DNA from 4 places in the Streptomyces sp. NPDC087844 genome. Region 3 is predicted to be linked to each of the others. Evidence: riboswitches for the same ligand, from Rfam matches in the RefSeq annotation. Region 3 holds a riboswitch; each other region holds the start of a gene.
The links. Region 3 has a riboswitch for cyclic di-AMP ahead of ACIOKD_RS18545 (peptidoglycan DD-metalloendopeptidase family protein). Riboswitches for the same ligand answer to the same signal wherever they lie in the genome.
Positions count from the first base shown of each region.

Region 1 (7,302 bases), on a different contig from region 3:
GAGCTGCTCGACGGTGTCGAGGAGATCATTCCCGTCGCCGCCAGCGCGCCGGCCTCCCGTGCCGGGTCCCGCGCGGCGGGCCGTTCCGCTTCCCGGTCGCGCCGCCGCACGCCGCCCAAGCGCTCCGCGCTGCTGACGATCGCCGTACCGTCGGCGTGTGTGATGGGTGTCGCCGGCATCGCCGCCGCGTCGGTGACCGGTGGCGACGGCGGAGACGATGTCCAGACGACGGCCGCCGCGCCCGACGCGAGCGCCGTGAAGCCGTCGGTCGCGAACAACAAGCTGGACGCCCAGCTCGAAAGCCTCTCCGCCGACGCGGACGACTTCGCGGACCGGGCGAGCCGCACGCAGGAACGTATCGACTTGAAGGCCGAGCAGGCCGCCGAGAAGCAGAAGGCGGCGGCCGATGCGGCCCGTAAGGAGCGGCTGCGTCCGAAGTTCGCGCTGCCGGTCGCGAGGCACGGGCTCAGCGCCTACTACGGTCAGGCCGGTATCAACTGGATGTCCGTGCACACCGGTATCGACTTTCCGGTCTCGTACGGTACGACGGTGATGGCCGCGACGGACGGAACCGTCCGTACGCAGTGGAACAGCGCCTACGGGAACATGATCATCGTGACGGCCAAGGACGGCACGGAGACCTGGTACTGCCATCTCTCCACGTACAAGGTCGCCTCGGGGACGGTCGTGAAGGCCGGCGACCCGATCGCGTACTCCGGCAACTCCGGCAACTCCACCGGCCCGCACCTCCACTTCGAGGTGCGACCCGGCGGCGGTTCGGCGATCGACCCGCTCCCGTGGCTGCGCAGCCACGGCATCGACCCCACCTAGGGCCTGCGAGCGCCCCCTCGGAGTGGACCTCGGACCGGCGGAGGCCGCCCGGTCGGCAGCCCCGCCCGCACATCCCGTCCGGTCCCGCTGCCTACAGCTTCTCCACCGGCGCGTACCGCAGCAGCAGGCGCTTCGGCTTCTCTCCGCCGAAGTCGACCGTCGCCTCCGAGTTCGCCCCCATGCCCTTCACTCCGACCACCGTGCCGAGGCCGAACTGGTCGTGTGTGACCCGGTCTCCGACCGCCAGCGACACCACCGGCTTCTCCGAGGAACCGCGCCGCGTCGCGAAGCCGGACGCGCCCGACGCCGCCGAGCGCGAGCGGGAGGAGGACAGAGAGGCCGCCACACCGCCGACCGGACCGGAGGCCACCGCCCCCATCGAACCCGTGCGCTTCCAGTCCAGATGCGCCTCCGGGATCTCCTCCAGGAAGCGGGACGGCGGGTTGTACGAGGGCTGTCCCCACGCGCTGCGCATCGACGCGCGCGTCAGGTAGAGCCGCTCGCGCGCGCGGGTGATGCCGACGTACGCGAGGCGCCGCTCCTCCTCCAGCTCCTTGGTCTGGCCGAGGGCGCGCATGTGCGGAAACACGCCGTCCTCCATGCCGGTCAGGAAGACGACAGGGAATTCGAGGCCCTTGGCGGTGTGCAGGGTCATGAGGGTGATGACCCCGGAGCCGTCCTCGTCCTCGTCGGGGATCTGGTCGGAGTCGGCGACCAGGGCCACCCGCTCCAGGAAGGCTGCGAGCCCGGTCGGCGTACCGCCCTCGGCCTCACCCTCCGCCTCACCTTCGCCCTCACCTTCGCCCTCGTTCGCGCCCGCGCCCGCATCCTCGCCGCCGGCCGCCTCCTGCTCGAACTCCAGGGCCACGGAGGCGAGTTCCTGCAGGTTCTCGATGCGGGTCTCGTCCTGGGGATCGGTGGAGGCCTGCAACTCGGCGAGATAGCCGGTGCGTTCGAGGATCGCCTCCACGACGGTCGCCGGGCCCGCGCCGGACTCGACGATCGTCCGGAGGTCCTCCATCAGCGTGTTGAACCGCTTGACGGCGTTCGTCGAGCGGGCCGCCATGCCGTACGCCTCGTCGACGCGGCGCAGCGCCTGCGGGAAGCTGATCTTCTCGCGCTGGGAGAGCGCGTCGATCATCGCCTCGGCGCGGTCGCCGATGCCGCGCTTGGGCACGTTCAGGATGCGGCGCAGCGGTACGGAGTCCTCGGGGTTCGCGAGCACCCGCAGGTACGCGAGGACGTCCCGAACCTCTTTGCGCTCGTAGAAGCGGACGCCGCCGACGACCTTGTAGGGCAGGCCGACCCGGATGAAGATCTCTTCGAAGACACGGGACTGGGCGTTCGTACGGTAGAAGACGGCGACGTCGCCGGCCTTCGCGTCGCCCGCGTCGGTGAGACGGTCTATCTCTTCGGCGACGAACTGCGCCTCGTCGTGCTCGGTGTCGGCGACATAGCCCGTGATGCGCGCGCCCGCGCCCGCGTTCGTCCACAGGTTCTTCGGGCGGCGCGATTCGTTGCGCTCGATGACCGCGTTGGCGGCGGTCAGGATCGTCTGCGTGGAGCGGTAGTTCTGCTCCAGCATGATCGTCGTCGCGTTCGGGTAGTCCTCCTCGAACTGGAGGATGTTACGGATGGTCGCGCCGCGGAAGGCGTAGATCGACTGGTCCGCGTCACCGACGACGCACAGCTCGGCCGGCGGGAGGTCGCCCTCCCCCGGCGGTACGTCCTCAGGGTGCGCGACGGGGTCCGTGGCGCTGCCGACGAGCTCCCGGACGAGGGAGTACTGCGCGTGGTTCGTGTCCTGGTACTCGTCCACGAGGACATGCCGGAAGCGGCGGCGGTAGTGCTCGGCGACGTCGGGGAAGGCGCGGAGGAGGTTGACCGTCGTCATGATCAGGTCGTCGAAGTCCAGCGCGTTCGCCTCGCGCAGCCGCGACTGGTACATCGCGTAGGCCTGGGCGGCGGTCTTCTCGAAGCCGTCGGAGGCCTGGGCGGCGAAGTCCTCCTCGTCGATCAGCTCGTTCTTCAGGTTCGAGATCTTGGCGCTGAAGGACTTCGGCGGGAAGCGCTTGGGATCGAGATCCAGGTCACGGCAGACCAGGGCCATGAGCCGCATGCTGTCGGCGGCGTCGTAGATCGAGAAGGACGACGTGAAGCCGAGCTTCTTGCTCTCCCTGCGCAGGATCCGCACGCAGGCGCTGTGGAAGGTCATGACCCACATCGCGTGGGCCCGCGGGCCCACGAGCTGCTCGACGCGCTCCTTCATCTCGCCCGCGGCCTTGTTCGTGAAGGTGATCGCGAGGATCTGGCCGGGGTGCACCTTGCGCTCGCCCAGCAGGTGGGCGATGCGGTGGGTGAGCACACGGGTCTTGCCGGAACCGGCGCCGGCCACGATGAGCAGGGGTGAGCCATGGTGGACCACCGCGGCGCGCTGGTTCTCGTTCAGCCCGTCCAGGAGCGTGGCCGGGTCCATGAGCGGCCGAGGGGCGCCGTCGCGGTAATAGCCTCCCCCGGTCTCGACCCCGCTCGACCGGGGGGACCCCCATCGGCTCGCGGGCACGTCGAAGCGCCCGCCGAACAGGTCGTCCGGACCGTGGTCCGGCGCCTCGTCCTCGGGCGGCGGCGGGGGCTCTTCCTCGTGGGCCCGGGAGGGCTTGAGGTCCGCCAGGAAGCTGTCATCAAAGAGGCTGCTCATCGCTCTCCGAGTCTAGGCGCCCCCACTGACACCCGGCCGCCACCCCGGAAACTCGGCGGAATCCGGGCCGGGCGGCCGAGGGGGACCCTCACCCGTAATGAGTGCGTCACTACACACGGCGACCATGACGGTGTCTTGGCGTGCCGCGCCGTGCCCCGTCGCGCCCCGTCGTGCCGTGTCGTGTCGCGCCCTGTCGTGCTGTGTCGCGCCGCGCCGTGTCGTGTCGCGCCCGGCGCTACCGCTGCAGGGCGCCACTTCGCCCCGCACCCGAACCGCGTATGGATGATTTCCGTATAGCCGTGCGGAGACAGGGCGCACCGGCACACCACCTGCCTGAGGTAATGACCGAGGCGGCCGGAACCGGCCCGTCGGCGCGGGCGCCGCTCCGCGACCCGGCCACCGCGCTCCCGCGCCCCTCAGGGACAACTCGGAGCAGATCACGACCAATTGACGTCAGCGGACGGCATCCGTGGCCCAGGTCACGAAAATGTATCGGGCATATCGCACATCAAACTTCACAGGTGCCACACGTATTGGCTAACTTTCGCGTAGACCGCTCGACCCGCACCGGCGAACAACGCCGGGCCGAGCGGGCTCCGCCGAATCCGGCATGCCCTCGCGGCCTCCGGAACCGGGGACCCAACCGATCCTGGGGTGAATCGGTCCGACTCCCTCGCGGGACAAGGACCGTAGGGCAAACCTTCCGAAGCATTCGCCCGAACCCGACAGCTAACTCGGTAGGCGGATGACGGAAGGAGACGCCCTCGTGGCGCCACACCGCAAGTCGCGGCCCCCCAGCCCCTTGGGCGTACGGACGCCGGCCCTCGCCACCGCGGCCCTGACCTCGGTGGCCCTGCTCTCCCAGACGGCGGACGCCTCGCCTGCCGCGGAGCCCACGCCCAGCACGGAGGAAGTCCAGAAGAAGATCGACGACCTCTACCAGCAGGCTGGCACGGCCACCGAGAAGTACAACGCGGCCAAGGAGAAGACCACCAAGCAACGCAAGCGCGTCGCCACGCTCCTCGACGACGTGGCGCAGCGTACGGAGAAGCTCAACACCGCGCGCGAGGCGCTGGGGACGTTCGCCGCGGCGCAGTACCGCACGGGAGCGTCCGCCCCCGACACGGCCTCTCTCCTCCTCGCGGACAACCCGCAGGACTACTTCGACCAGACCCAGCTGATGAACCGGCTGACCGCCCGCCAGCAGCAGGCCGTCGACGAGTACGTCACCCAGCGGGCCACCACGTCGAAGAGGCGGCAGGAGGCCTCCGAGGGTCTGGAGACGCTCACCACGACGCAGAGCACGCTGAAGACGTCCAAGGCGGACGTTCAGCGAAAGCTCGCCGAGGCGCGCGAGCTCCTCTCGAAGCTGACCGCCGAGGACAAGGTCCGCCTCGCCGCGATCGAGCGGGAGAAGCAGGAAAAGGCCCGGCGCAAGGCGGACGAGCTGGCGCGGCAGCAGGCAGCCGACGCGGAGCGCCGGCGCCAGGAGGCGGCGACGCAGGGCACCGGGGCCGCCGCCGGAACGGGCGCGGGCACCGGCACCGGCACCGGCACCGGCACCGGGAGCGTGCCGGGATCGGACTCCGCCTCCTCCACCAAGGCGGCCAAGGCGCTCGCCTTCGCCCGCGCCCAGATCGGCAAGCCGTACGTCTGGGGCGCCAGCGGTCCTGGTTCGTACGACTGCTCCGGTCTGACCCAGGCCGCCTGGAAGGCCGCCGGAGTGACCCTCCCGCGCACCACATGGGACCAGGTCGAGACCGGCACGACCGTCTCCGTGGACAACGCCCAGCCCGGCGACCTGGTCTTCTTCTACGACGACATCAGCCACGTCGGCATCTACATCGGCGACGGCATGATGATCCACGCCCCGAAGCCGGGTGCCTACGTCCGCGAGGAGTCGATCTACTACATGCCGGTCCACAGCGTGGTACGGCCGGGCTAGGGGCCCACCCGCATCCGGACGGGGTACGGCACGTGTGTGCCGTACCCCGTCCGCGTACCCCGTCCGCGTACCCCGTCCGCGTACCCCGTCCGCGTACCCCGTCCGTGTTCCGGGTCGGATTCCGGGTCGGATTCCGGGTCGGTCGCTCAGGTCCAGAGCACCGCGATGAAGACGTTCACCGTGGTCAGCCCGCCCACCAGGGCGAACAGGCCCTTCTCCACCTTCTCGTCGTCGCGTTTCACGTAGACGAGGCCGAGGATCACGACCAGTAGCGCCAGCTTCACGCCGATCTTGATGTTGTTGACGGTCTGGTCGTCGGCCTGGTTGAGGCCGACCAGGACCGCGCCGGTGACCAGCATGGTCAGCGCGCCGTGGAGCATGGCGGGGGTGAAGCGGGCCGTGCCGCCGCCCATGGCCTTCAGCTGGGTGAGGAAGCCGCCCAGCAGGGAGGCGATGCCGATGATGTGCAGGGCGACGAAGACATGAATGAGTACGTCCATGAGCCCGGACCCTAACCGGACGCCCGCATGCCGCCTCGCACCGGCCCGCACCGGCTCGCGTCGCCGCGCGTCGCCCCGCGTCGGCCCGCGTCGGCCCGCGTCGGCCCGCGTCGGCCCGCACCTCAGGCTCCTGGCAGGCCCCGGGCGGAGTCCATAGCACCGTCGCGCGTGCCGCTCCCCCACAACGTGAACATCGGTCACCCCACCGCGCCAAGTCGGTGGCACCGGGCCCGGATCACGGTCGCACCCGGTCAGCTCGTGGCCGAGTGCCACCACTTCCGTACATGCCGTTACCACCGGCGCATCGTGAGGTTTAGCGTCCTTCCCCAGGTGACCGGCTCCCCACCACAACCGCCCGGGCCAGGGCGGCAGTCGGTACCACCGCCAAGAAGTCCGGCGGCGGCCCGCTCCCCCTGTGCGGGCTGCCGCCGGACGTGCAACCAGCCCTTGAGGGCCGCCGCCGTGGACGTCTCAATGCCCCGGCGGCCGTACGGAAGGAACGTGGATCGCACGTGGCAGCACACCGCAAGCCCAGACAGCGCTCACTCGGCGGCGGTACGGCCCGCACCGCCTTCACCATCGCCCTCGCGGGGGTGGCGAGCGCGACCGGGTTCGACGGGACGGGGGTCGCCGCACCCGAGCTGACGCCGGCCCAGGTGAAGGCGAAGGTCGACAAGCTGTACCAGGAGGCGGAGGTCGCCACCGAGAAGTACAACGGCGCGAAGGAGAAGTCCACGAAGGCGGCCGGCCGACTCGGCACGCTGCAGGACGAGGCGGCGCGCAAGACGGACCGGCTCAACGACGAACGGGACGCACTCGGTTCGCTGGCGACCGCCCAGTACCGGGACGGCGGCATCGATCCCGCGCTGGGACTGATGCTCTCCTCGGACCCCGATCAGTATCTGGACGGGGCGGCGTTCGCCGAGCGGGCCGGCAGCAGGCAGGCCTCGGCGGTCTCCCGCGTACGCACACAACTGCGCGACATCGAGCAGTTGCGCGGTGCCGCACACATCGAACTCACCTCGCTCACAGCACGACAGGCGGACCTCAAACGCCACAAGAAGACAGTCACTGGCAAGCTCGGCGAGGCACGCCAACTGCTGTCCCGGCTGCCGGACGCGGACCGCGTCCGCATTGGCGCGGACGACCCGGACACCGCACGCGCCTCACGTTCCGGACAGGTTCCCCGCGCCCTCGGCTCCCCCTCTACGACCGCCCCCAACTCCCGGGCGTCGGACGCGGTTTCGTACGCTTACGGAAAGCTCGGCAGCCCCTACGTGTGGGGTGCCACCGGTCCCGACGCCTTCGACTGCTCGGGTCTGATGCAG
Region 1 covers NZ_JBIUVD010000002.1:171,696-178,997, reverse strand. Annotated here, with positions in the region: gene ACIOKD_RS04420 (M23 family metallopeptidase) at 1-831, shown strand, start outside; gene pcrA (DNA helicase PcrA) at 923-3,529, opposite strand; cyclic di-AMP (ydaO/yuaA leader) riboswitch at 4,117-4,289, shown strand; gene ACIOKD_RS04410 (NlpC/P60 family protein) at 4,296-5,474, shown strand; gene ACIOKD_RS04405 (hypothetical protein) at 5,621-5,974, opposite strand; gene ACIOKD_RS04400 (NlpC/P60 family protein) at 6,487-7,302, shown strand, end outside.
Region 1: another riboswitch for cyclic di-AMP. It lies ahead of ACIOKD_RS04410 (NlpC/P60 family protein); the one in region 3 lies ahead of ACIOKD_RS18545 (peptidoglycan DD-metalloendopeptidase family protein).

Region 2 (7,302 bases), on a different contig from region 3:
CGCCAGGCCCGGCGACGACTCGTCCAGCGTCATCAGGCAGACCACCTGCTCGTCGCCCTCCAGATTCAGGAACTCCGAGATCGGCGCGCCCCCCGAGAGATTGGGAGCCGAGGCGGTCTCGGGCAGCTGCGGGAGGTCGATGACGTTGATCCGCAGGAGCCGTCCGCTGGACGTGACCGCGCCGATCTCGCCCTGGGCCGTCGCCGGGACGGCGGAGACGATCAAATCGTGCTTGACGCGCCTGCCCTCGCTCTCCCCGAAAGGGTCACCGTTGGCCGTACGCGCGAGCAGTGCCGTCGACGACAGGAGCACCCGGCACGGGTCGTCCGCCACCTGCAGCGGAACGGCCGTGGCGGCGGAACCGGCGGACTCCAGCAGCACCGTACGCCGGTCGGTGCCGAACTTCTTGGCCACCGCGGCCAGTTCGGCCGACACCATCTTGCGCAGTTCGGCGTCCGAGTCCAGGATGCCGGTCAGCTCGTCGATCTCGCCGTTGAGGCGGTCGCGCTCGGTCTCCAGCTCGATGCGGTCGAACTTGGTCAGCCGGCGCAGCGGCGTGTCCAGGATGTACTGCGTCTGGATCTCGCTCAGTGAGAAGTGCTCGATCAGGCGCTGCTTGGCCTGGGCGGAGTTCTCACTGGAGCGGATGAGGCGGATGACCTCGTCGATGTCCAGCAGGGCGACGAGCAGGCCCTCGACCAGGTGCAGCCGGTCGCGCTTCTTGGTGCGGCGGAACTCGCTGCGGCGGCGCACGACCTCGAACCGGTGGTCGAGGTACACCTCCAGCAGTTCCTTGAGGCCCAGTGTGAGCGGCTGGCCGTCCACCAGCGCCACGTTGTTGATGCCGAAGGACTCCTCCATCGGCGTCAGCTTGTAGAGCTGCTCCAGGACCGCCTCCGGTACGAAGCCGTTCTTGACCTCGATGACCAGGCGCAGGCCGTGCGAGCGGTCGGTGAGGTCCTTGACGTCGGCGATGCCCTGCAGCCGCTTCGAGCCGACCAAGTCCTTGATCTTCGCGATCACCTTCTCCGGGCCGACGGTGAAGGGCAGTTCGGTGACGACGAGGCCCTTGCGGCGCACCGTCACGTTCTCCACCGACACCGTCGAGCGGATCTTGAAGGTGCCGCGACCCGACTCGTACGCGTCCCTGATGCCGGACAGGCCGACGATCCGGCCGCCCGTGGGCAGGTCGGGGCCCGGGACGTACTTCATGAGCGTTTCGAGATCGGCCCCGGGGTGGCGGATCAGATGGCGGGCGGCGGCGATGACCTCGCCGAGGTTGTGCGGCGCCATGTTCGTCGCCATGCCGACCGCGATGCCTGACGCGCCGTTGACCAGGAGGTTCGGATACGCGGCCGGGAGGACCGACGGCTCCTGCTCCTGGCCGTCGTAGTTCGGGCTGAAGTCGACGGTGTTCTCTTCGATCGACTCCGTCATGAGGGAGGTGGCGTCGGCCATCCTCGCCTCGGTGTACCGCATGGCGGCCGGCGGGTCGTCGTTGCCCAGCGAACCGAAGTTGCCGTGGCCGTCGACCAGGGGCAGCCGCATGGAGAAGGGCTGGGCCAGGCGGACCAGCGCGTCGTAGATCGACGCGTCGCCGTGGGGGTGGAGCTTACCCATGACCTCGCCGACGACGCGGGCGCACTTCACATAGCCGCGGTCGGGGCGGAGCCCCATCTCGTTCATCTGGTAGACGATGCGGCGGTGCACGGGCTTGAGGCCGTCGCGGGCGTCCGGCAGGGCTCGGGAGTAGATGACCGAGTACGCGTACTCAAGAAAAGAGCCCTGCATCTCGTCGACGACGTCGATGTCGAGGATGCGCTCCTCGAAGTCGTCGGAAGGCGGGGTCTTCGTGCTGCGGCGGGCCATCGCTGCTGCGACTCCTTCACAGTCTCTGCCGGGGCATGAACGGGTTCTGACGCGGTCCATTGTGGACCGCAGTACTGACAACGCGGACCACGACCCGTCCGTACGGGCCTGTCGGGCCGGGTGCGCGACCGCCCCAACAGGCCCGGCGGGCCCCGATCGAGGCGGCCCCGGAGGCTCCACGAGCGCGACCCGCGACTGCCCGCGGAGGTCTGAGGACGCTACCGCCTCACCGGTCGCGCAAGTTCCCCGCGCCCCTGAAGGGCTCCCTCGGAGGAGTGCGGGTGCCCGTACAGCCGTACGGGATGCCCATGATGCTCGCGTGCTCGCTCTCGGCGTACCCGATGCGGGAACTTCGCCAGCTGTCCGCGCGCTTGCATACAGTGGCACGACTAGCAGGAATTCAGCAGTTTTCCGCGATCGAAGGGACGTACATGCCCATGGGTCACACGGCCACAGCCGAGGCCGGTTCCGGCGGCCTGACAGCGACCGAGCACCGCCTGGCCAACGGCCTGCGTGTGGTGCTCTCCGAGGACCACCTGACCCCGGTCGCGGCGGTGTGCCTCTGGTACGACGTCGGCTCGCGTCACGAGGTCGCGGGCCGCACCGGGCTCGCCCACCTCTTCGAGCACCTGATGTTCCAGGGTTCCGGCCAGGTGAAGGGCAACGGCCACTTCGAACTGGTCCAGGGAGCGGGCGGTTCGCTCAACGGCACGACGAGTTTCGAGCGCACCAACTATTTCGAGACCATGCCGACGCACCAGCTGGAGCTCGCTCTCTGGCTGGAGGCCGACCGTATGGGTTCGCTGCTCGCCGCGCTCGACGACGAGTCGATGGACAACCAGCGGGACGTCGTCAAGAACGAGCGCAGGCAGCGTTACGACAACGTTCCCTACGGCACCGCCTTCGAGAAGCTGACCGCCCTCGCGTACCCGGAGGGCCACCCCTACCACCACACCCCGATCGGGTCGATGGCAGACCTGGACGCGGCCACCCTTGAGGACGCGCGCGCCTTTTTCCGCACCTACTACGCGCCCAACAACGCCGTGCTGTCGATCGTCGGGGACATCGACCCGGAGCAGACGCTCGCCTGGGTCGAGAAGTACTTCGGTTCCATCGCGGGACACGACGGCAAGCCCGCCCCGCGCGACGGCTCGCTCCCGGAGACCATGGGCGGACAGTTGCGCGAGGTCGTCGAGGAGGAGGTCCCGGCGCGCGCGCTGATGGCCGCCTACCGGCTGCCGGAGGACGGCACGCGCGCGTCGGACGCCGCCGACCTCGCCCTGACCGTGCTCGGCGGCGGCGAGTCGTCCCGGCTCTACAACCGGCTCGTACGCCGTGACCGCACCGCCGTCGCGGCCGGGTTCGGCCTGCTGCGCCTCGCCGGAGCGCCCTCCTTGGGGTGGCTCGACGTGAAGACGTCCGGCGACGTCGAGGTCCCGGTCATCGAGACCGCCGTCGACGAGGAGCTCGCCCGGTTCGCCGAGGAGGGCCCCACTGCCGAGGAGATGGAGCGCGCCCAGGCCCAGTTGGAGCGCGAGTGGCTGGACCGTCTCGGCACGGTCGCGGGCCGCGCCGACGAACTGTGCCGCTACGCGGTCCTGTTCGGCGACCCCCAGCTCGCCCTGACCGCCGTGCAGCGCGTTCTCGACATCACCGCGGAGGAGGTCCAGGAGGTCGCCAAGGCCCGTCTGCGCCCTGACAACCGCGCGGTGCTGGTCTACGAGCCGCTCGCCCCGGACGAGACCGACGCGCCCGAAGAGACCGACGCCGCCGAGGCCGGCGGCGGCGCCGCCGACAACACCGACGAGGAGGCGGCCAAGTGACCGAGCTCGCCACGATGGAGTTCCACCCGCAGCCCCAGGCCGGCGAGGCCAGGCCCTGGGCCTTCCCGGCGCCCGAGCGCGGCACCCTCGGCAACGGCCTGACGCTGTTGCGCTGCCACCGCCCCGGCCAGCAGGTCGTCGCGGTGGAGATCCTCCTGGACGCCCCGCTGGAGGCCGAGCCCAAGGGCCTCGACGGCATCGCCACGATCATGGCGCGGGCCTTCTCGGAGGGCACCGACAAGCACTCGGCCGAGGAGTTCGCCGCCGAGCTGGAGCGCTGCGGCGCCACGCTCGACGCCCACGCGGACCACCCCGGCGTACGGCTCAGCCTCGAAGTCCCCGTCTCCCGCCTGCCCAAGGCGCTCGGCCTGCTCGCCGACGCCCTCAGGGCACCCGCCTTCGAGGACGGCGAGATCGAGCGGCTGGTGCGCAACCGGCTCGACGAGATCCCGCACGAGAGCGCCAACCCGGCCCGGCGGGCCGCCAAGGAGCTGTCCCGGCAGCTCTTCCCGGCGGACTTGCGGATGTCGCGTCCGCGCCAGGGCACCGAGGAGACGGTCACCGCGATCGACTCGGCGGCCGTCCGCGCCTTCTACGAGAAGCACGTGCGCCCCGCCACGGCCACCGCGGTCGTCGTCGGCGACCTCACGGACGTCGACCTCGACGCGCTGCTCGGGGACACGCTCGGTGCCTGGACCGGATCGCAGGCCCAGGCGCGCCCCGTGCCCTCGGTGACCGCCGACGACACCGGCCGCGTGATCATCGTCGACCGGCCCGGAGCCGTCCAGACGCAGCTGCTCATCGGCCGCGTCGGCGCGGACCGGCACGACCGCGTGTGGCCCGCCCAGGTGCTCGGCACGTACTGCCTCGGTGGCACCCTCACCTCGCGCCTGGACCGTGTCCTGCGCGAGGAGAAGGGATACACCTACGGTGTGCGGGCGTTCGGCCAGGTGCTGCGCTCCGCTCCGGACGGGACGGGCGTCTCGATGCTCGCCATCAGCGGCTCCGTGGACACCCCGAACACCGGCCCGGCGCTCGACGACCTGTGGAAGGTGCTGCGCACCCTCGCAGCCGAGGGCCTGACGGACGCCGAGCGCGATGTCGCCGTGCAGAACCTGGTGGGTGTGGCGCCCCTGAAGTACGAGACCGCGGGCGCCGTCGCGGGCACGCTCGCCGACCAGGTCGAACAGCATCTGCCGGACGACTTCCAGGCGACGCTGTACAAGCAGCTCGCCGCGACCGGCACCGTGGAGGCCACCGCGGCAGCCGTGAACGCGTTCCCGGTGGACCGTCTGGTGACCGTCCTCGTCGGTGACGCGGCGCAGATCGAGGAGCCCGTCAGGGCCCTCGGCGTCGGCGAAGTCAGCGTCGTGCGAGCCGAGTAGGGATCGGTGACCGGGCAGGGCCTGAGATCGAGCAGGACCTGTCACGGCCGGGGCCCGGGTGGCTGGACGAGTCACCCGGGCCCTTTCCTGTCCTTCTACGCCCACGGTGTGTCCGTATTGCAGGGAAGTTGCCTGTCTGCCCTGTGGCGTGCGCTACAAAAATGGTGATCCGTTTGTCTATTGAAAGAGGCGCCGCTTAGCGTCGGTCCGGCTGTTCGTCAGGCACTGCGCCGCGTCCGCGGCACCGGACAGTCATCGCCGAGTCCCCGTACGGCGCGAGCCAGGGGAGCCGGGGACCCATGTCCCTGGGGTGAATCGGACGCCCTTCCCGAAGGGGGTCCGTAGGAGACCTTCCTGCTCCGAACCCGTCAGCTAACCCGGTAGGCGAGAAGGAAGGAAAGGACCAGCCACTTCATGGCGTTCACCCGCGCCACAGGGAAGCACCGTCTTCCCAGCCGCATGACGCGCACCACCCGCAGGACCGTCGGCGTCGCCGCCCTGGCCACCACCGGTGTCGTGGGCACGCTGGCCGCCCCGGCGTTCGCCGCCGAGAGCGAGATCGAGCAGACAGGTCCCCTCAAGGCCGTCACCATGGACGACCTGGTCGCCCACGAGATCGACGCGCAGGCCGCCGCCCAGCGCCAGGCCGCCGAGCAGGCCGCCGCCCGCGAGAAGGCCGAGGCCGCCGCTGAGAAGCGTGCGGCGGAAGCCGCGGCCAAGGCCAAGGCGAAGGCCGAGGAGGAGCGCGAGGCCAAGGTCCGTGCGGCCCGCGAGGCCGAGCGCAAGCGCCTCAACGCCTACACCGCGCCGATCACCGGCTCGTACGTCTCCACCTCCTACCAGGCCGGTGGCGGCGTCTGGTCCTCCGGCAGCCACACCGGCATCGACTTCCACGCCGCCAGTGGTACCGCCGTGCACGCGGTGGGCTCCGGCACCGTCGTGGAGGCAGGCTGGGGCGGCTCCTACGGCAACCAGGTCGTCATCAAGATGGTTGACGGCACGTACACCCAGTACGGGCATCTCTCGTCCATCGGTGTCTCGGTCGGCCAGACGGTCACTCCGGGACAGCAGATAGCCCTCTCCGGGGCGACCGGCAACGTCACGGGGGCGCACCTGCACTTCGAGGCGCGGACGACCGCGGAGTACGGATCCGACATGGACCCCGTCGCGTACCTTCGCGGGCACGGCGTGAACGTCTGACCGCACGGCACCCCGCACCGCACCGCACTGCCGCACGGCACCGCACTGCCGCACGGCAGCCTCCGTCGAAGGCCCCGGCCCCGGCTCACCGAGCCGGGGCCTTCGCGCCTTCGGACGGCTTCCGGTCACTTTCGCACCGGACGACTGCCTGTTCACAAGCGCGGTGTGTCCAAAAAATATCCATGGATTCCCGGCTGCCTTCGGAATTTCCCGTTCTCTGCAATAGAGTCACCGAACAAGCGTCAATCGACCGCGTTTCGCGGGGATTAAGGCGGAGGTCCGGTCATGCGTATTCCCGCGCGCTCGGTATGCACGGCGATCCGGGACGACATCGTCGCGGGTGTCTACGAGCGCGGCAGCCGGCTCACCGAAGAACTGCTCGCGCGCCGCTACGGCGTCTCGCGGGTTCCCGTGCGCGAGGCGCTGCGCACCCTGGAGGCGGAGGGCTTCGTGGTCACCCGTCGGCACGCGGGCGCGTGCGTCGCGGAACCCACGGAGCAGGAGGCCGCCGACCTCCTGGAGATGCGCGTGCTGCTGGAGCCACTGGGCGCCGCCCGTGCCGCCCAGCGGCGCACCGAGGCCCATCTCAAGGTGCTGCGCGGCCTGGTCAGGCTCGGTCAGGAGCGGGCGAGGCGGGGCAACAGCGAGGATCTGCGCTCGCTCGGCGGCTGGTTCCACGAGACGCTCGCGCAGTCCTCGGGCAGCCCGGCGCTGACCTCGACGCTCGGCCAGCTGCGGCACAAGATCGCCTGGATGTACTCGGTCGAGGCGTCCGCGCACCCCGCCGAGTCCTGGACCGAGCACGGGGCCATCGTGGACGCGGTGGCCCGCGGTGACAGCGACCGGGCGAGGACGATCACGGCGCTGCACACGGAGCGGGCGACGTCCGCCCACCGGCTGCGGTTCCCCGGCGGTGGCCGCGCCGAGCGTGTGAGGACTTCGCAACATCCCGTAAACACGGCGGGCCCGCGGCATTAACAGAAGAGCCGTATACAAAGAGGGATATTCGGCGGGGTCCTATTTCT
Region 2 covers NZ_JBIUVD010000001.1:809,188-816,489, reverse strand. Annotated here, with positions in the region: gene ACIOKD_RS03265 (DNA topoisomerase (ATP-hydrolyzing) subunit A) at 1-1,869, opposite strand, end outside; gene ACIOKD_RS03260 (M16 family metallopeptidase) at 2,307-3,692, shown strand; gene ACIOKD_RS03255 (M16 family metallopeptidase) at 3,689-5,077, shown strand; cyclic di-AMP (ydaO/yuaA leader) riboswitch at 5,324-5,479, shown strand; gene ACIOKD_RS03250 (M23 family metallopeptidase) at 5,492-6,277, shown strand; gene ACIOKD_RS03245 (GntR family transcriptional regulator) at 6,563-7,255, shown strand.
Region 2: another riboswitch for cyclic di-AMP. It lies ahead of ACIOKD_RS03250 (M23 family metallopeptidase); the one in region 3 lies ahead of ACIOKD_RS18545 (peptidoglycan DD-metalloendopeptidase family protein).

Region 3 (7,302 bases):
GATCTCCGCCAGCACGCTGGAGTGGCCCATCCACGTCAGCCGCAGCCCCGAGGCCGGATGCGCGGCAAGGTCGGCGAGAGTCGTGGCATGCACCGGCACGACGCCCGCCGGAGCCCGCAGGACACGCTCCTCCTTGCGGAAGTAGGACTTCGCGAACTCGCGCATGGCGCCGTCCGGACGAGGGGCACCCTCGGGATTGCGGAACACGCCGTCCGCGTAGTTCGGAGATCTGCGGATGCGCTGCATGCGCTCACCACTCGGATCCACGCCGAACGCGGCGGGGCGCAGAGCACGGAGCCCGGAACTCAGGGAACGGGAGCCGGTCACGGCACCTCCAGTGGGTCGGTCTGAATATCCATTATGGTCGCCGCCTCTGACAGCGCCGGGTCGGGCGCGTGACAGGGCGGTGTCCGTGCCGGGCACGGACAGGATCACCCCGTACCCCACCACTCACACCGAAGATCCGTTCAGCACGTCGACAGACACGATTGACAGATGTGCCCGGCACTTTCGAAACTGACCGATCATTCAGTAGCGAAGGTGCAGGACCGGCACCGGGACGCTGTGTGCGCCCGGCTTCCAGCCGGTCAAACGTTCCGAAGCCGATCCCTGTTCCCGAGGAGCCCCTGTGAACGACCCGGACAGCACCCCCCTGATGTCGCTCACCTGGACCGACCACGTCACGGGCCGTCAGGGGCACCTGGTCGTGGACCGCCTGGTACGCGGTGTCTCCAGCGGCGGGCTGCGGATGCGGGAGGGGTGCACGCAGGCCGAGGTCGCGGGCCTGGCCCGGGGAATGACCATGAAGGAGGCGCTGCACTACAACCCGGAGGGCCGTTACATCCCGCTGGGCGGCGCCAAGGGAGGCATCGACTGCGATCCCCGGGATCCGGAGGCGTACGGCCTGCTGGTGCGTTATCTGCGTGCCATGCGCCCGTACATCGAGAACCACTGGGCCACCGGCGAGGACCTCGGCCTCACCCAGGATCTCGTCGACCGCGCCGCGACGGAGGCGGGCCTGGTGTCGTCGATCCAGGCGGTGTACCCCCTGCTCGACGACGAGGAGGCGGCCCGCCGGCGGCTGGCGGACGCGTTCGCGGTCGAGGTGGACGGCATCGGCCTGGACGAGCTGGTCGGCGGCTGCGGGGTGGCCGAGTCGGTGCTGGCGGCACTGGACCGGGCCGGGGTGGCGTACGCGGGTACACGGGTCGCCGTACAGGGCCTGGGCACCATGGGCGGGGCCACGGCCCGGTTCCTCACGCGCGCGGGGCTGCGTGTCGTGGCGGTCGCCGACGTGAAGGGCACGATCGCCAACGCCGAGGGGCTGGACATCGACGCGCTGCTCGCCGCACGCGACACGTACGGCACGGTCGACCGCTCGGCCCTGCGCCCCGCCGACCGTGAACTGCCCGGTGACGCCTGGCTGTCCGCGGGGGCCGAGGTACTGGTTCCGGCCGCGGTCTCGTACGCCGTCGACATCGTCAACCAGGAGCGGATCACGGCCCGTTGGATCGTCGAGGCGGCCAACATGCCCGTCCTGCCGGAGGCGGAGGAACTGCTCGCCGCGCGCGGAGTCACCGTCCTGCCAGACGTCGTGGTCAACTCCGGGACCAACGCCTGGTGGTGGTGGACGCTGTTCGGTGACATCGGGGCCGACGCGGAGGAGGCGTTCGCGTACACGCGCCGCTCGATGCGCGCCCTGATCGAGCAGACGCTCGCACGCGCGGAGACCGATGGCTCGACACCACGGGCGGCCGCGCACGCCATCGTCGCGGAACGCCTGCCGGAGATCGCGAACCGGTTCGGCCGGTACCGCTGAAGACCCCACCGCGCCGGGGCCAGACCGACACCGATGCCGACACCGACGCCGACGCCCTCACGGCCGGGTCCGTGAAGGCCCCGCGAGGCCCGCACCATGATGGTGCGCACGCGGCCGGTAACCGCCCTTCCGGACGCATCGCCCCCGGCCACGCCATAGGGTTGCCCGGTGGCGAGAGTGCGGTTGGGTGTGGCGGAGCGGCGGCAGGAACTGCTGCGGGCCGCCATCGGGCAGATCGAGGAGCGCGGTGTGTCCGCGGTGCGGATCGCCGATGTGGCGAACGCGCTCGGGGTCAGCAACGCCCTCGTGCTCTATCACTTCTCCACGAAGGAGAAACTGGTCGCCGCCGCGTTCACGTACGCGGCCGCGGACGACCTCGCCCATCTGCGCAAGCTCCTCGGCCGCCGGACGACGGCCCTGCGACGACTGCGGGCCGCCGTGCGCTGGTACGCGCCGACCGGGCAGGCCAAGGGCTGGCGCCTGTGGATCGAGGGCTGGGCGGTGGCACTGCGCGAGCCGGCGCTGCGGGACGTCACCCGTGACCTGGACCGGCAGTGGAAGGCCGCGCTCACCGAGGTCATCGCCGAGGGTGTGGCGGCGGGCGAGTTCCGGTGCCCGGACCCGACGGCCACGGCACTGCGCCTCACCGCCCTGCTGGACGGGCTGGCCGTGCAGATGACGGCGTATCCCGGCGCGGTCTCACGCGCCCGCACCCAGCAGTGGGTGGACGAGGCGCTGGCCCGGGAACTGGGGCTCGACCACGTCGAGCCCCAGGCTCCGAATGCCTGAGGCAACCATCCCTCAGGCATTCAGGCATTCAGGCATTCAGGCACGCAGACATGCAGGCGTTCAGGTACGCAGGCGTTCAGGTACGCAAGCGTTCAAACACTCAGGCCACGGCCTCTATCCACGACTTGATGTCGTTCAAAGACAGGCTCCCCTTCGCCTCCACGCGGTCGCCCGAGGACTCCCCGCGCAGCCGCCGGCCGATCCACGGCACCAGGTACTCGCGTGCCCAGTGGATGTTGTCCCGCCGCATCTCCAGCGTGCCGCGCGGCGGCAGCACGGGCCAGGGCTGGTCCGGGTCCGCGGGCACCTCAAGGCCGAGGACCTGGCCGGCGCGCAGGGCCACCCGGGTGTGCCCCTCGGCCGACAGATGGAGCCGGTCGCCGTCCCAGGCCCGCCGGTCCTGGATGGTCTTGAGGGACCACAGGTCGAGCACCGGACAGTTGTACCGGTCCGCGATGGCCCGCAGATGCAGGTTGTACGTGGCGATCTTGCCGCGCATGTGCCGGAGCACGGGTACGCCGCGGGTGTCGAACCCGGTGGTCACGAGGACCGTGCCGACGGCCGACGTGAGGTCGGCGACGGCACGCTCGTATCGCTCCGCGACCTCGTCGGGATCGGTGCCCGGCCGGATGATGTCGTTGCCGCCCGCGCAGAAGGAGACCAGGTCCGGCGCGAGCTCCCTGGCCCGCCGCAACTGGTGCTCGACGATCTGGTCGAGCAGCTTCCCGCGAACCGCGAGGTTGGTGTAATCGAAGTCGCCCTCGGGCCGCCGGTCCGCGAGCAGTACCGCGAACCGGTCGGCCCAGCCGACGAACGCCCCGTCCGGACCAGGGTCGCCGACGCCCTCGGTGAAGCTGTCCCCCACCGCCACGTACGACCCGATCACTGATCTGTTGTCGTCTTTCGAATCGTCTGCCACGTCGGCCCATGATTCACCTTGAGGTGTGACCTACGCGACCGTAGGACGGGGTTGACGCCCGGTGAGATAAGCCACTCGTCAAGTGTTGGTCAATCCCGGAATAAGGGACGCGTTCGGTGGCGCTGCCGCAGCTCCCGGCGCCGCGGGGTGTGGCGAGGAGGTCGTCGGGGGAGCGGGACATGCCGAAGGCCGGACCCCGGGGATCACAGGGTCCGGCCTTCGGAGACGAGCCGGGCGGTCGGCACCGATCGACGCGAATCGACGTCGGCGACGTCGGCCGACACCAGCAGGCGTCGGCCGACACCAGCAGGCGTCGGCAGGCGTCAGCAGGCGTCAGCAGGCGTCAGCAGGCGTCGGCCGGCGTCAGATGGAGACGCCCTTGGCGCGCAGGTACGCCAGCGGGTCCACGTCCGAGCCGTAGTCCGGGGTGGTGCGGATCTCGAAGTGCAGGTGCGGTCCGGTGACGTTGCCCGTGGCACCCGAGAGGCCGACCTGCTGTCCGCCGGTCACGGTCTGACCGGCCGAGACGGAGAGGGAGGACAGGTGCGCGTACTGGGCGTAGTGGCCGTCGGCGAGCTGGATGACGACCTGGTTGCCGTACGCGCCGCCCCATCCCGCGGAGACGACCGTGCCCGCACCGACGGACTTGAGCGCGGTACCGGTGGGAACCACGAAGTCGACACCGGTGTGGTACCCGCTGGACCACATGCTGCCCGACATCTTGTACGCGGTGCCGATGGAAGCCCCCGAGACCGGCAGCGAGAAGCCGGTGGCCGTCGAGGTGTCCGCGGCCTTGGACGCCGTGGTCGTCTTCTTGGCCGCGGGCTTGTCGGCGGACTTGTCGGCGGACTTGCCGGACGACTTGGGGGCGGTGGAGTCGGAACTCGAAGCCGCCGCCTTGCCGCCGATGGCGAGCTTCAGGCCCGGGTGGATGAGAGACGGATCGCCGCCGATGGACGTGCGGTTGTCCGAGTACAGCTTCTTCCAGCCGCCACTGACGTCCTGCGTGTCGGCGATCTTCGACAGGGAGTCGCCCGAACGCACGGCGTACGTCCTGGTCGCGGCCTTCTTCGCCTCGGCCTTCGCCTCGGCCTGCTTCTCCGCGGTCGGTGCGGCAGCGGCGGACTCGACGCTCGCGACATTCGCGACATTCGCGGCGCTCGACACGGAATCGGCGGCGGTCTGCGGAGTCGCGGCGTGCGCTCCGGCGGCACCGAGCAGCGGGAGGGCGAGTGCTGCGCCCCCCGTTCCGGCCACGGCTATGGATCGGGTGAAACGCTGGGACTTGGGACGGCGGTGCTTACCCTTCGCGGGCATGACGAATTCCTCTCCGGCGCCTGCGAGGTGAGCTGTCGGGTGCGAGCTGGAGATGCCCGGCCGTGCTTTCGCACGACTTAACCCCAAGCCGTTCCGGAGACCGGAACAGGCGTACTACCTGTGGGTCCCCCGCTCCTGCCACATACGGGTGAGTGTGCGGATTCCGGGCGGCGGCAGGATTGGGCGTCCGTCCGGATTGGAGGCGAACGTAAGCGACATGAAGAGGCCGGAACAAGCTTGAGGGTTTCCTGTGTGCCCCGTTTTCTTGATCCTCGACCGAAATACCGGTCACCCTGCGTGAATACGGGCTGTCCCTGGTTTGTTGAACCCCTGAAAACAAAGCGGACTTACGTGAGCATGGCGACAGCGGAACGTCACGGGTATGACGCTGCTCACCAAGGACCGCCCCAGGAGCCTTCACTCCGGCGCGAGTTGGAATGAAGGCTCCATTACGGACACATCAGTCACACGCGACGCAGGCGGATAACTGCCGCATCGAGGTCCCCACGCAACCCCGTCCGCAACCCGTGGTGCAACAGCACCGCACCTCGGTGGACTTCGCCCGTTTCGAGACATTTGTACGATGCCGACGGGTCGAGGCCCCGCAGCCTCACCGGCGCGGCCGGTTCTCCGTAATGCTGGGCCTGGAGCCAGGCGAGGACGACGGCGTCACCGTCACGGACGTACTGGACGGCGCTCAGTCCGCCCTGCGGCGCCCGCAGCCGATGAAGCTCACCGCCCTGCACGACGGGCCTGATCTCCTTGTAGAGCTCCACCCAGGTCCGCGCCTCGGCCAGCTCCTCCTCGGTCCAGCGGGTGAGGTCGCCGCCGACGCCGAGCACCCCGGCCATCGCGCTCACGAACCGGAAGCGCAGCGAGCTGACGCGTCCGTTGAGCTGCGTGTTCGGGCTGTCGGTGACCCAGGCGGCCATGGCCCGCGCGGGGTGCACCTGACTGAAGCCGTGCTGGATGGCGAGCCGGTCCAGCGGGTCCGTGTTGTCCGAGGTCCACACCTGGTCCGTACGCGCCATGATCCCGAGGTCGATCCGGCCGCCGCCGCCCGAGCAGGACTCGAAGGCTACGCCCGGGTGGGCCGCCCGCAGCCGGTCCAACAGCTTGTACAGGGCGTGCACATGATCCACCCACAACCGTTGCGGGTACGCCTCGCCGGGCCACCCCGCGTCCGTGAAGCAGCGGTTGAAGTCCCACTTCACGTAGTCGATCGGCGCACTGGCCAGGAGCGCGTCGAGCTGCTCCCACAGGTATTCCTGGACGTCCTCGCGGGCGAGGTTCAGGACGAGCTGATTGCGCAGTTCCGTCCGCTTCCGTCCCGGCTGGAACTGCGCCCAGTCCGGGTGCGCGCGGTACAGGTCGCTGTCGGGGTTGACCATCTCGGGCTCGACCCAGATGCCGAACTGCATCCCCAGCCCGTGCACGTAGTCGCTGAGGGGCCGGAGGCCGCCGGGGAAGCGGTCCCGGTTGACCGTCCAGTCGCCGAGGCCGGCCCGGTCGCTGGTGCGTGCCCCGAACCAGCCGTCGTCGACCACGAACAGCTCGACACCCGCGTCGGCGGCCCGGCGGGCGAGGGCCCGCTGCTGCTCCTCGGAGATGTCGAACTCCGTGGCCTCCCAGGAGTTGTAGAGCACGGGCCGGTCCTGGTCCGCGTCCGGGATCACGTGCGCGCGCTGGTACGCGTGCCAGGCGCGGCTCGCCCCGCCGAAGCCGCCGTCGCTCCACAGCCCCGCGAAGACGGGAGTGACGAAGGTCTCCCCGGGCTCCAGCCGCAGCAGACCCGAGTCGTCGTATCCGGCCCCGCCGGTGATCTGCACGCGCGCGTCGGGCAGTTGGGCCACCGCGATCCGCCAGGTCCCCGACCAGGCGAGGGCGCAGCCGTAGACCTCGCCCAGCTCCTCGGTCGCCGTGCCGTCCGCGTCCAGGGCGACCCACGGCAGATGCTGGTGCCCGGTGTGCCCGCGTCGGCTGCCGATGATCTTCTCGCCGTAGGTGAGTTCGGAGCGCACGAGCCGGGACTCGGCCGCCCAGCGTCCGTGCAGCTGGGACAGCCGCCACCCGTCGTGCCGCGGCAGCGTCCAGGTCGCGGAGTCGGCGCGCAGCACCTCCAGGGCGGGCCCTTCGTTGGCGAGGGTCACCCATCGCTCGACGACGTCGGTGCCCGCCCGCATCCGGTAGTGCAGCGTGACGCCGAGCCCGGAGTCGGAGAACCTCAGCCGCAACTCGTCACCGGCGGCCTCGGCGGCCCCCTCCCCGTCGGCGGTCTCGTACCCCTCGAAGCGCCATTCGGTGCCGCGCCTCTCCGGCGTGCGCACGGAGAGCGCGGGCCGTACGAAGCGGGGGCCGCCCTCGACCGGGTACTCCTCATGGCCGTCGAGGGTGGCCTCGAACGCCCAGTACTCGGGACCCGGGCCCGCGGCGAGCGCCTCGGCGTCGGCGAGCGCGA
Region 3 covers NZ_JBIUVD010000008.1:216,701-224,002, reverse strand. Annotated here, with positions in the region: gene ACIOKD_RS18565 (MBL fold metallo-hydrolase) at 1-327, opposite strand, end outside; gene ACIOKD_RS18560 (Glu/Leu/Phe/Val dehydrogenase dimerization domain-containing protein) at 656-1,819, shown strand; gene ACIOKD_RS18555 (TetR family transcriptional regulator C-terminal domain-containing protein) at 1,988-2,608, shown strand; gene ACIOKD_RS18550 (SGNH/GDSL hydrolase family protein) at 2,709-3,494, opposite strand; gene ACIOKD_RS18545 (peptidoglycan DD-metalloendopeptidase family protein) at 3,891-4,844, opposite strand; cyclic di-AMP (ydaO/yuaA leader) riboswitch at 4,849-5,024, opposite strand; gene ACIOKD_RS18540 (alpha-galactosidase) at 5,309-7,302, opposite strand, start outside.

Region 4 (7,302 bases), on a different contig from region 3:
AGAGGAGGCGTGTGTCGTGACCCGCTCAACAACCCGACCGCCAGCTCAGCCGCCAGCTCGGCCGTCCGCCCGCCACGTCCTGCCCGAGTTCACCGAGCGCACCAGTTCGGGGACGCGGACCATGGATCCGTACTCCAAGCTCCTCGAAGAACGGATCGTCTTTCTCGGGACGCCGATCGACGACACGTCCGCGAACGACGTGATGGCGCAGTTCATGCACCTTGAGTACCAGGCACCCGACCGGACCATCTCGCTCTACATCAACTCCCCAGGCGGCTCCTTCAGCGCGATGGCGGCCGTCTACGACACGATGCGGTTCGTCAGCTGCGAGGTGGAGACCATCTGCCTGGGCCAGGCCGCGTCGGCCGCCGCGGTGCTGCTGGCGGCGGGCACACCGGGCAAGCGGTACGCGCTGCCGGGCGCCCGCGTTCTGCTCCATCAGCCGTTCCTGTCCGAGCCGGTTCAGGGACAGGCGTCCGACCTCGCCATCCAGGCGGACGAACTGCTGCGCACCCGCGCCCGCCTGGAGGAGATGCTCGCCCGGCACACGGGGCATAGCCGGGAGCGGATCGGCGCGGACATCGAGCGGGACAAGATCCTCGACGCCCACCAGGCGCTGGAGTACGGGCTGATCGACCGGATCGTCCCCAGCCGCAAGACTGCCCTCGGCGCGTCCGACACACCCGGCCCGTCCGGCACATCCGGCCCGTCCGACGCACCCGGCGCGGGGTGATCCGCCGATGCTCCCACCCGAGTTGCCCCCGCTGCCGGCTCTGACGCGGGCCGAAGCCGAGCTGATCGACCGGTATCTGGAGGTGGTCGACCTCCTCGGCCGGATCAACCCGGCACACTCCGGGGACACCTACCGCGGACTGCGCGCGGCCCAGGCACTGGTCGGCAGGGCCACCGCGCTGCGCGACGCCCTGACCCTGATGCACCAGCGGGGCGAACACGAGCTGCACGCGGCAACCCTGGCGCGGGCCCTGCGCGTCCTCGACGGTGAGCGCAGGGCGAGCCGGGTCGCCCTGCCGCCCAGCTCCGACACCTGACACCGACACCGACACCTGACAAACACCACACCCCTCGGTCCGGCCTCACGCGCGCACTTGACGAAGCGTCCGCACCGGAGTTGAAACGCACCAGACGGCGTACCCCCGGTCGGCGTAGTCGCAACTGCTCCCCCAGGCCCCGGCGAGTTGCGCAACGCACGTACGTCCGAGGCGGAATCAACTGTTCCAGTGCTGGTGCGAGGGTCCTTGAGGCTCTCGACACCCACCCGCAGAAAGGGCTGTCCACCCGAACGGGTGAGTGGTGAGTAAGACCACAAATCGCCGATTCCGCTCGGCTTTTGGGACATCAGTGCGTCAAGATCCCTGCGACGACAAGCCCCCGCCACAAGCGGCGGGGCGGTCCGGGCGGACGCCGAGTCCTGCCGCTGCCCGGATGACCGGTCGACAGAAGTGCATCGGCAGGAGTGGAGGACCCAGGCACGACGGGCCGCCGGAGAGATCCGAGTGGCCCTTGGGGTGAAGCCGCAGCTGCGGCCGGGCAACTTCGCCAGCCCGAATCCGACAGGTCATCCTTCACAGGCGGCTGACGAAGGGTTGCGCATGACTGCGCTCAATCGTGTCCCGTCGCTGTTCAGCAGGGCCGGTACCGCATCGGTCCTCACCATCGCCGCCGTAGGCGGCGGCATAGTGGCCCCTGGCTTCGCGTCCGATGCGGAAGCGGCCACTCCCGCGACGAAGGCACTCAAGGTGGCGGCCTCCAAGAAGGGCGCCCCGTACAAGTACGGGGCCGTGGGGCCCAAGCGCTTCGACTGCTCCGGCCTCACGCTCTACTCGTTCAAGAAGGCGGGCAAGAAGCTGCCCCGCACGGCTGCGGCCCAGTACAACAAGACGAACCACGTCTCCTCCTCGAAGCGCAAGCAGGGGGACCTGGTCTTCTTCCACTCGGGCCGGAACGTCTACCACGTGGGCATCTACGCCGGGAAGGGACGGATCTGGCACTCGCCGAAGACCGGGGATGTGGTGAAGCTCCAGAAGATCTGGACGAAGAGCGTCTGGTACGGCCGGGTCAGGTGATCCACCCACGGGGCGGCCGTGGCGATCTCCACGGCCGCCCCGTGAGGGACCCGGGCATGACGCGTGATTTCGGCGGCTGAATGGTTACTCGTTCACTTATGGCCGATCCGCACCACCACGAGGGGCGCAACGAGACCCGTCTTGAGCGCGCCGACCGGAACTTTCTCGAACTCCTCCAGGAGCTGCGGGTCACCCAGACGGGCGTTCAGATCCTCTTCGCCTTCCTGCTCACCCTCGCCTTCACCCCGCGGTTCCCGTCCCTCGACACCGTGCAGCGCACCACGTACGTCGTCACCCTGCTGCTCTCGGTCCTGGCGGCGGCACTCTTCACGGCCCCCGCCGCCCTGCACCGGCGGCTGTTCCAGCGGGGCGCCAAGCCGCTGGTGGTCAATGCCTCGTCCCGGCTCGCGCAGGCCGGCCTGGCCGTGCTCGCGCTCGCTCTCACCGGTTCCGTGCTGCTCGTCGTGGACGTGGCGGTGGACCGGACCGAGGGGATCGTGGCCGGGGCGACCACTCTGCTCCTCTGCGTCGGTCTGTGGGAGGTCCTGCCATACCTGCTGAAACGGGCCGTCGACAAGACCTCGGACGATGAGGGCTAGCGCTCCGCTGAATGTCTGAAATCTTGTGAATGTCTGAAATCTTGTCGGCGGGCGTGTCGTGGCTGGTCGCGCTTACGCGGCGGAGCCGCATGTCGATACTGCCCCGCGCCCCTTGAGGGCGCCGTCACGGGCCGTCGGTCAGTCGGCCGAGACCGGCTCCACCGGTACCGTCCAGGGCAGCGTGACCGACACGGTCTTTCCGCCTTCCCTGGTGGACCGGACCGAAAGCTTGCCACCGGACTCCGCGGTCAGCCAGCGGATGATCACCATGCCCCGGCCGTTGTCCTGCTGGACGGCCGCGGGCAGCCGTTTCGGGAAGCGCGGGTGGCTGTCGGTCACGCCGATGCGCAGCTGTTCGTCACGGTCGAGTTCGATGTCCACCGTGAAGGTGGGTGACAGTCCGAAGGTGTGCTGTACCGCGTTCGTGGCGAGTTCGGAGACGATGAGCCGGACCGTGTCGGCGGTCTCCGAGTCGGAAGGCAGTCCCCATGTGGCCAGGACGTCGGTGACATACGTACGGGCGGCGGAGACCGAGGCGGGATCGCTCGGCAGAGTGACGGATGCTTCCTGGTGGTCTGCCATGCGACGTCGTCCCTTTCCCACGGGACCGGGGCCCGACCGAAGCGGATGACTTCGAGACGGTCCCGGCCTGGTGCTTGCGCCAGCGTGCCACTACCTCGGCGTTCGTGGTGCCGATCCACCAAGATATGCATATATCTGTCGCTCGAAGCGGTGAACTCTGCGACCGTCGACCGTATTTGGGCGGTCAGCCGGTTTGTCCTCTACCGTCGGCGTGACGCCGGGCGCCATAGCGCTTGCGCGACGGTCGGAAGGAGACGGCCATGCAGTACGGCCCCGCGGTGCGCCGACGTAAGCTCGGCGCCGAACTGCGTGCCCTGCGCGCCCGCGCGGGCCTCACGAGCGGTGAGGCGGCCCGCCTCGTGGGCTGGCATCAGTCCAAGGTGAGCCGGATCGAGACCGGCCGCAGCGGGGTCAAGCCCGCGGACGTGCGGCGGCTCCTGGACGCGTACGACGTCCGGGACCCGGAGCTGCACGAGTTACTCGTCGTGCTGGCCGGCTCGGACGACGACGGCCGGCACCACTGGTGGCACGCCTATCGGGGCCTCCTGCCTGCGACGTACAGCGATTTCATCAGTCTGGAGTCGCAGGCGGGTGCCATGCGCACGCTGGAGAACTCCGTGGTCCCCGGCCTCCTCCAGACGCCGGAGTACGCCCGCGAGGTGACGCGGGCCGCGGTGGGCGGGGCGCACGACGGCAGGGTGGACGCGCTGGTGGAGGTACTGGTGAAGGTGCGCCTCGCGCGCCAGGACGTACTGCGTTCGAACACACCGCTCCGCCTGAGTGCCGTTCTCGACGAGGCGGTGCTGCGGCGGACCGTCGGCGGACCAGAGGTGATGGCACGGCAGTTGGAGCGGCTGCGGGAGGCCGCGCACCTCCCTCACGTGCGGATTCAGGTTCTTCCCTTCGGAGTCGGGGCTCACGTCGGAGTCACCGGGCCCTTTGTTATTTTTTCGTTTACGAACAGATCTGATCTGGATGTGGTTGTTCTCGACCACTTGACGAGTAGCCTTTATCTCGAACGGAGAGAAGACCTCCAGTCGTACGAGGAGGCCTTCAACTCCCTTCAGGGCCTCGCCCTTTCGCCCGGGGACACGTTGGACTTCATCGCCGGTGTAGCTGACGGCGCATAAGGAGGCACCATGCCCGCCACGCCTCGGTACGTACCTTTCAGCAACCGTCCCAGCGCTCATCTGCACGGTGTGCGGTGGCAGCGCAGCAGCCGCAGCACGGGAATGAACAACTGCGTCGAGACGGCCCGGCCGGACTTCGGCCCGTGGGCCGGACTGCTCGCGGTGCGCGACTCCAAGAACGCGTCGGGGCCCGCCCTCCTCTTCGCCCCCGCGGCCTGGGAAGGCTTTGTCAGCGCGCTTCGATGATCACGCCGACGGCCCGGTCGAGCTGTCCGTCGGTGAGATCCGCGCGGGCCGTGAGCCGCAGCCGTGAGATGCCGTCCGGGACCGACGGGGGACGGAAGCAGCCGACGGCCAGACCCGCCGCACGGCACTCCGCGGCCCAGCGCAGCGCCTGCTCCGGGGAGGGGGCGCGCACGGAGACGACCGCGGCGTCGGGCCGTACGGCTTCGAGCCCCTCGGCCGTCAGGCGCTCGTACAGCGTGGTGGCCACTGCACGCGCGCGTGCGGCCCGTTCCGGTTCCCGGCGCAGCAGACGCAGGGCCGCCAGGGCGGCGCCCGCCGCCGCGGGGGCCAGACCCGTGTCGAAGATGAAGGTGCGGGCCGCGTTCACCAGATGGTCGATGACGTGGGCCGGTCCCAGGACGGCACCGCCCTGGCTGCCGAGCGACTTCGACAGGGTGACGGTGGTGACGACGTCGGGCGCGCCCGCGAGTCCCGCCGCCCACGCGGCGCCCCGCCCCCCGTCGCCGATGACACCGAGACCGTGCGCGTCGTCCAGCACCAGCGCCGCGCCGGACCTGCCGGACTCACCAAGCGCACCGGACTCACCGGACGCACCGGACTCACCGGATTCGCCCGCTTCCCGGCAGGCCGCGGCCAGTGCCGTCAGCGGGGCCGCGTCGCCGTCCACCGAGAAGACCGTGTCGGAGACGACGATCGCGGGCCCGGTCCGCGTGTCCAGCGCCTTGCGGACGGCGTCGGGATCGGCGTGGGCGACGACCTGCGTGGTGCCCCGCGCGAGCCGGCAGCCGTCGATCAGCGAGGCGTGATTGCCCGCGTCGGAGACGATGAGCGAGCCGTGCGGCGCCAGCGCGGTGACGGCGGCGAGATTGGCCGCGTACCCGGAGGAGAAGACGAGGGCGGACTCGAAGCCGCAGAACTCGGCCAGTTCGCGTTCGAGTTCCGCGTGCAGTTCCGTGGAGCCGCTGACGAGCCGGGAGCCGGTGGCGCCGCCTCCCCAGGTCCTGGCTGCCCGCGCGGCGGCCTCCGTGACCTCGGGGTGCCGGGCGAGGCCCAGATAGTCGTTCCCGGCGAGGTCGAGGAGCGCGGAGTCGGCGGGGCGCGGGCGCAGGGTACGGACGAGTCCGGCCCGGGTGCGCGCCCGTGCCTGCTCGTCGATCCACTCGAACGGCGATCGGGCCATATGTCCTCCGGCCATGAGGTGGGGGTGGGTGCGGGTGTCCCATGGGGCCCCGACACACGACTTTCCGCCCGGCCGTCCCCACTGTCCTGTGCAGACCCTGCACAGCCGCCTTTTGTAGGCAACGCACAGACCCTAGCCGGACCACCAGCCACCCATGGTGTGGCAATGCCCACACGTCGACCGCTCTCTGTTGTCTGGTTCCTCCTTGGCCCGGCGCGGTCGGATAGGCCAGGATCGGACCTCATGGACCTGCTGAACACGCTGCTGGACAAGGGGCTTCGGCGCGAGCTGCCGACCCGCGACGAGGCACTGGCCGTGCTGGCCACCTCCGACGACGAACTCCTCGATGTGGTGGCCGCGGCCGGCAAGGTACGCCGCCATTGGTTCGGCCGACGGGTGAAACTCAACTACCTCGTCAACCTCAAATCGGGCCTGTGCCCCGAGGACTGCTCCTACTGCTCGCAGCGGCTCGGTTCGAAGGCCGAGATCCTCAAGTACACCTGGCTGAAGCCCGACCAGGCATCCCAGGCCGCGGCGGCCGGGCTGGCGGGCGGCGCCAAGCGGGTGTGTCTGGTGGCGAGCGGACGCGGTCCCACCGACCGTGACGTCGACCGGGTCTCGGACACCATCAAGGCGATCAAGGACCGACACGAGGGCGTCGAGGTGTGCGCGTGCCTCGGGCTCCTCTCGGACGGCCAGGCCGAGCGGCTGCGCGACGCGGGGGCGGACGCCTACAACCACAACCTCAACACGTCGGAGGGGACGTACGGGGACATCACCACCACCCACACGTACGCCGACCGCGTGGACACGGTCCAGAAGGCGCACGCGGCGGGTCTGTCCGCCTGCTCCGGTCTGATCGCGGGCATGGGCGAGAGCGACGAGGACCTCGTCGACGTCGTCCACGCGCTGCGGGCGCTCGACCCGGACTCGGTCCCGGTCAACTTCCTGATCCCCTTCGAGGGCACCCCGCTCGCCAAGGAGTGGAACCTCACCCCGCAGCGGTGTCTGCGCATCCTCGCGATGGTCCGGTTCGTCTGCCCGGACGTCGAGGTGCGTATCGCGGGCGGCCGTGAGGTCCATCTCCGTACGATGCAGCCCCTCGCCCTGCATCTCGCCAACTCGATCTTCCTCGGCGACTACCTCACCAGTGAGGGCCAGGCGGGCCAGGCCGACCTGGACATGATCGCGGACGCCGGTTTCGAGGTGGAGGGCACGGGCGAGGTGACGCTCCCGGAGCACCGGGCCACCGCGCATGCCGGATGCGGCTCGCACACGGACGCGGACGCGGGGTGCGGCTCGCACGAGGGCGCCGGCCGCGGTCCCTGTGGCTCGGGCGGCACGGAGCGGGCCCCGGGACAACAGGCCCCGGAACCGGTCTCCGCGGCGCGTACGGACCTGGTCTCGGTACGCCGCCGGGGCGCCGGAACGGATCTCGCGCCCAATGCCTGATCTGCCCGCGCCCGGCGTGGGCATGGCTG
Region 4 covers NZ_JBIUVD010000011.1:206,660-213,961, reverse strand. Annotated here, with positions in the region: gene ACIOKD_RS22745 (ATP-dependent Clp protease proteolytic subunit) at 17-733, shown strand; gene ACIOKD_RS22740 (hypothetical protein) at 741-1,049, shown strand; cyclic di-AMP (ydaO/yuaA leader) riboswitch at 1,421-1,607, shown strand; gene ACIOKD_RS22735 (C40 family peptidase) at 1,611-2,084, shown strand; gene ACIOKD_RS22730 (DUF6328 family protein) at 2,183-2,683, shown strand; gene ACIOKD_RS22725 (ATP-binding protein) at 2,822-3,265, opposite strand; gene ACIOKD_RS22720 (helix-turn-helix domain-containing protein) at 3,526-4,395, shown strand; gene ACIOKD_RS22715 (DUF397 domain-containing protein) at 4,405-4,641, shown strand; gene ACIOKD_RS22710 (8-amino-7-oxononanoate synthase) at 4,625-5,821, opposite strand; gene bioB (biotin synthase BioB) at 6,065-7,273, shown strand; gene ACIOKD_RS22700 (adenosylmethionine--8-amino-7-oxononanoate transaminase) at 7,266-7,302, shown strand, end outside.
Region 4: another riboswitch for cyclic di-AMP. It lies ahead of ACIOKD_RS22735 (C40 family peptidase); the one in region 3 lies ahead of ACIOKD_RS18545 (peptidoglycan DD-metalloendopeptidase family protein).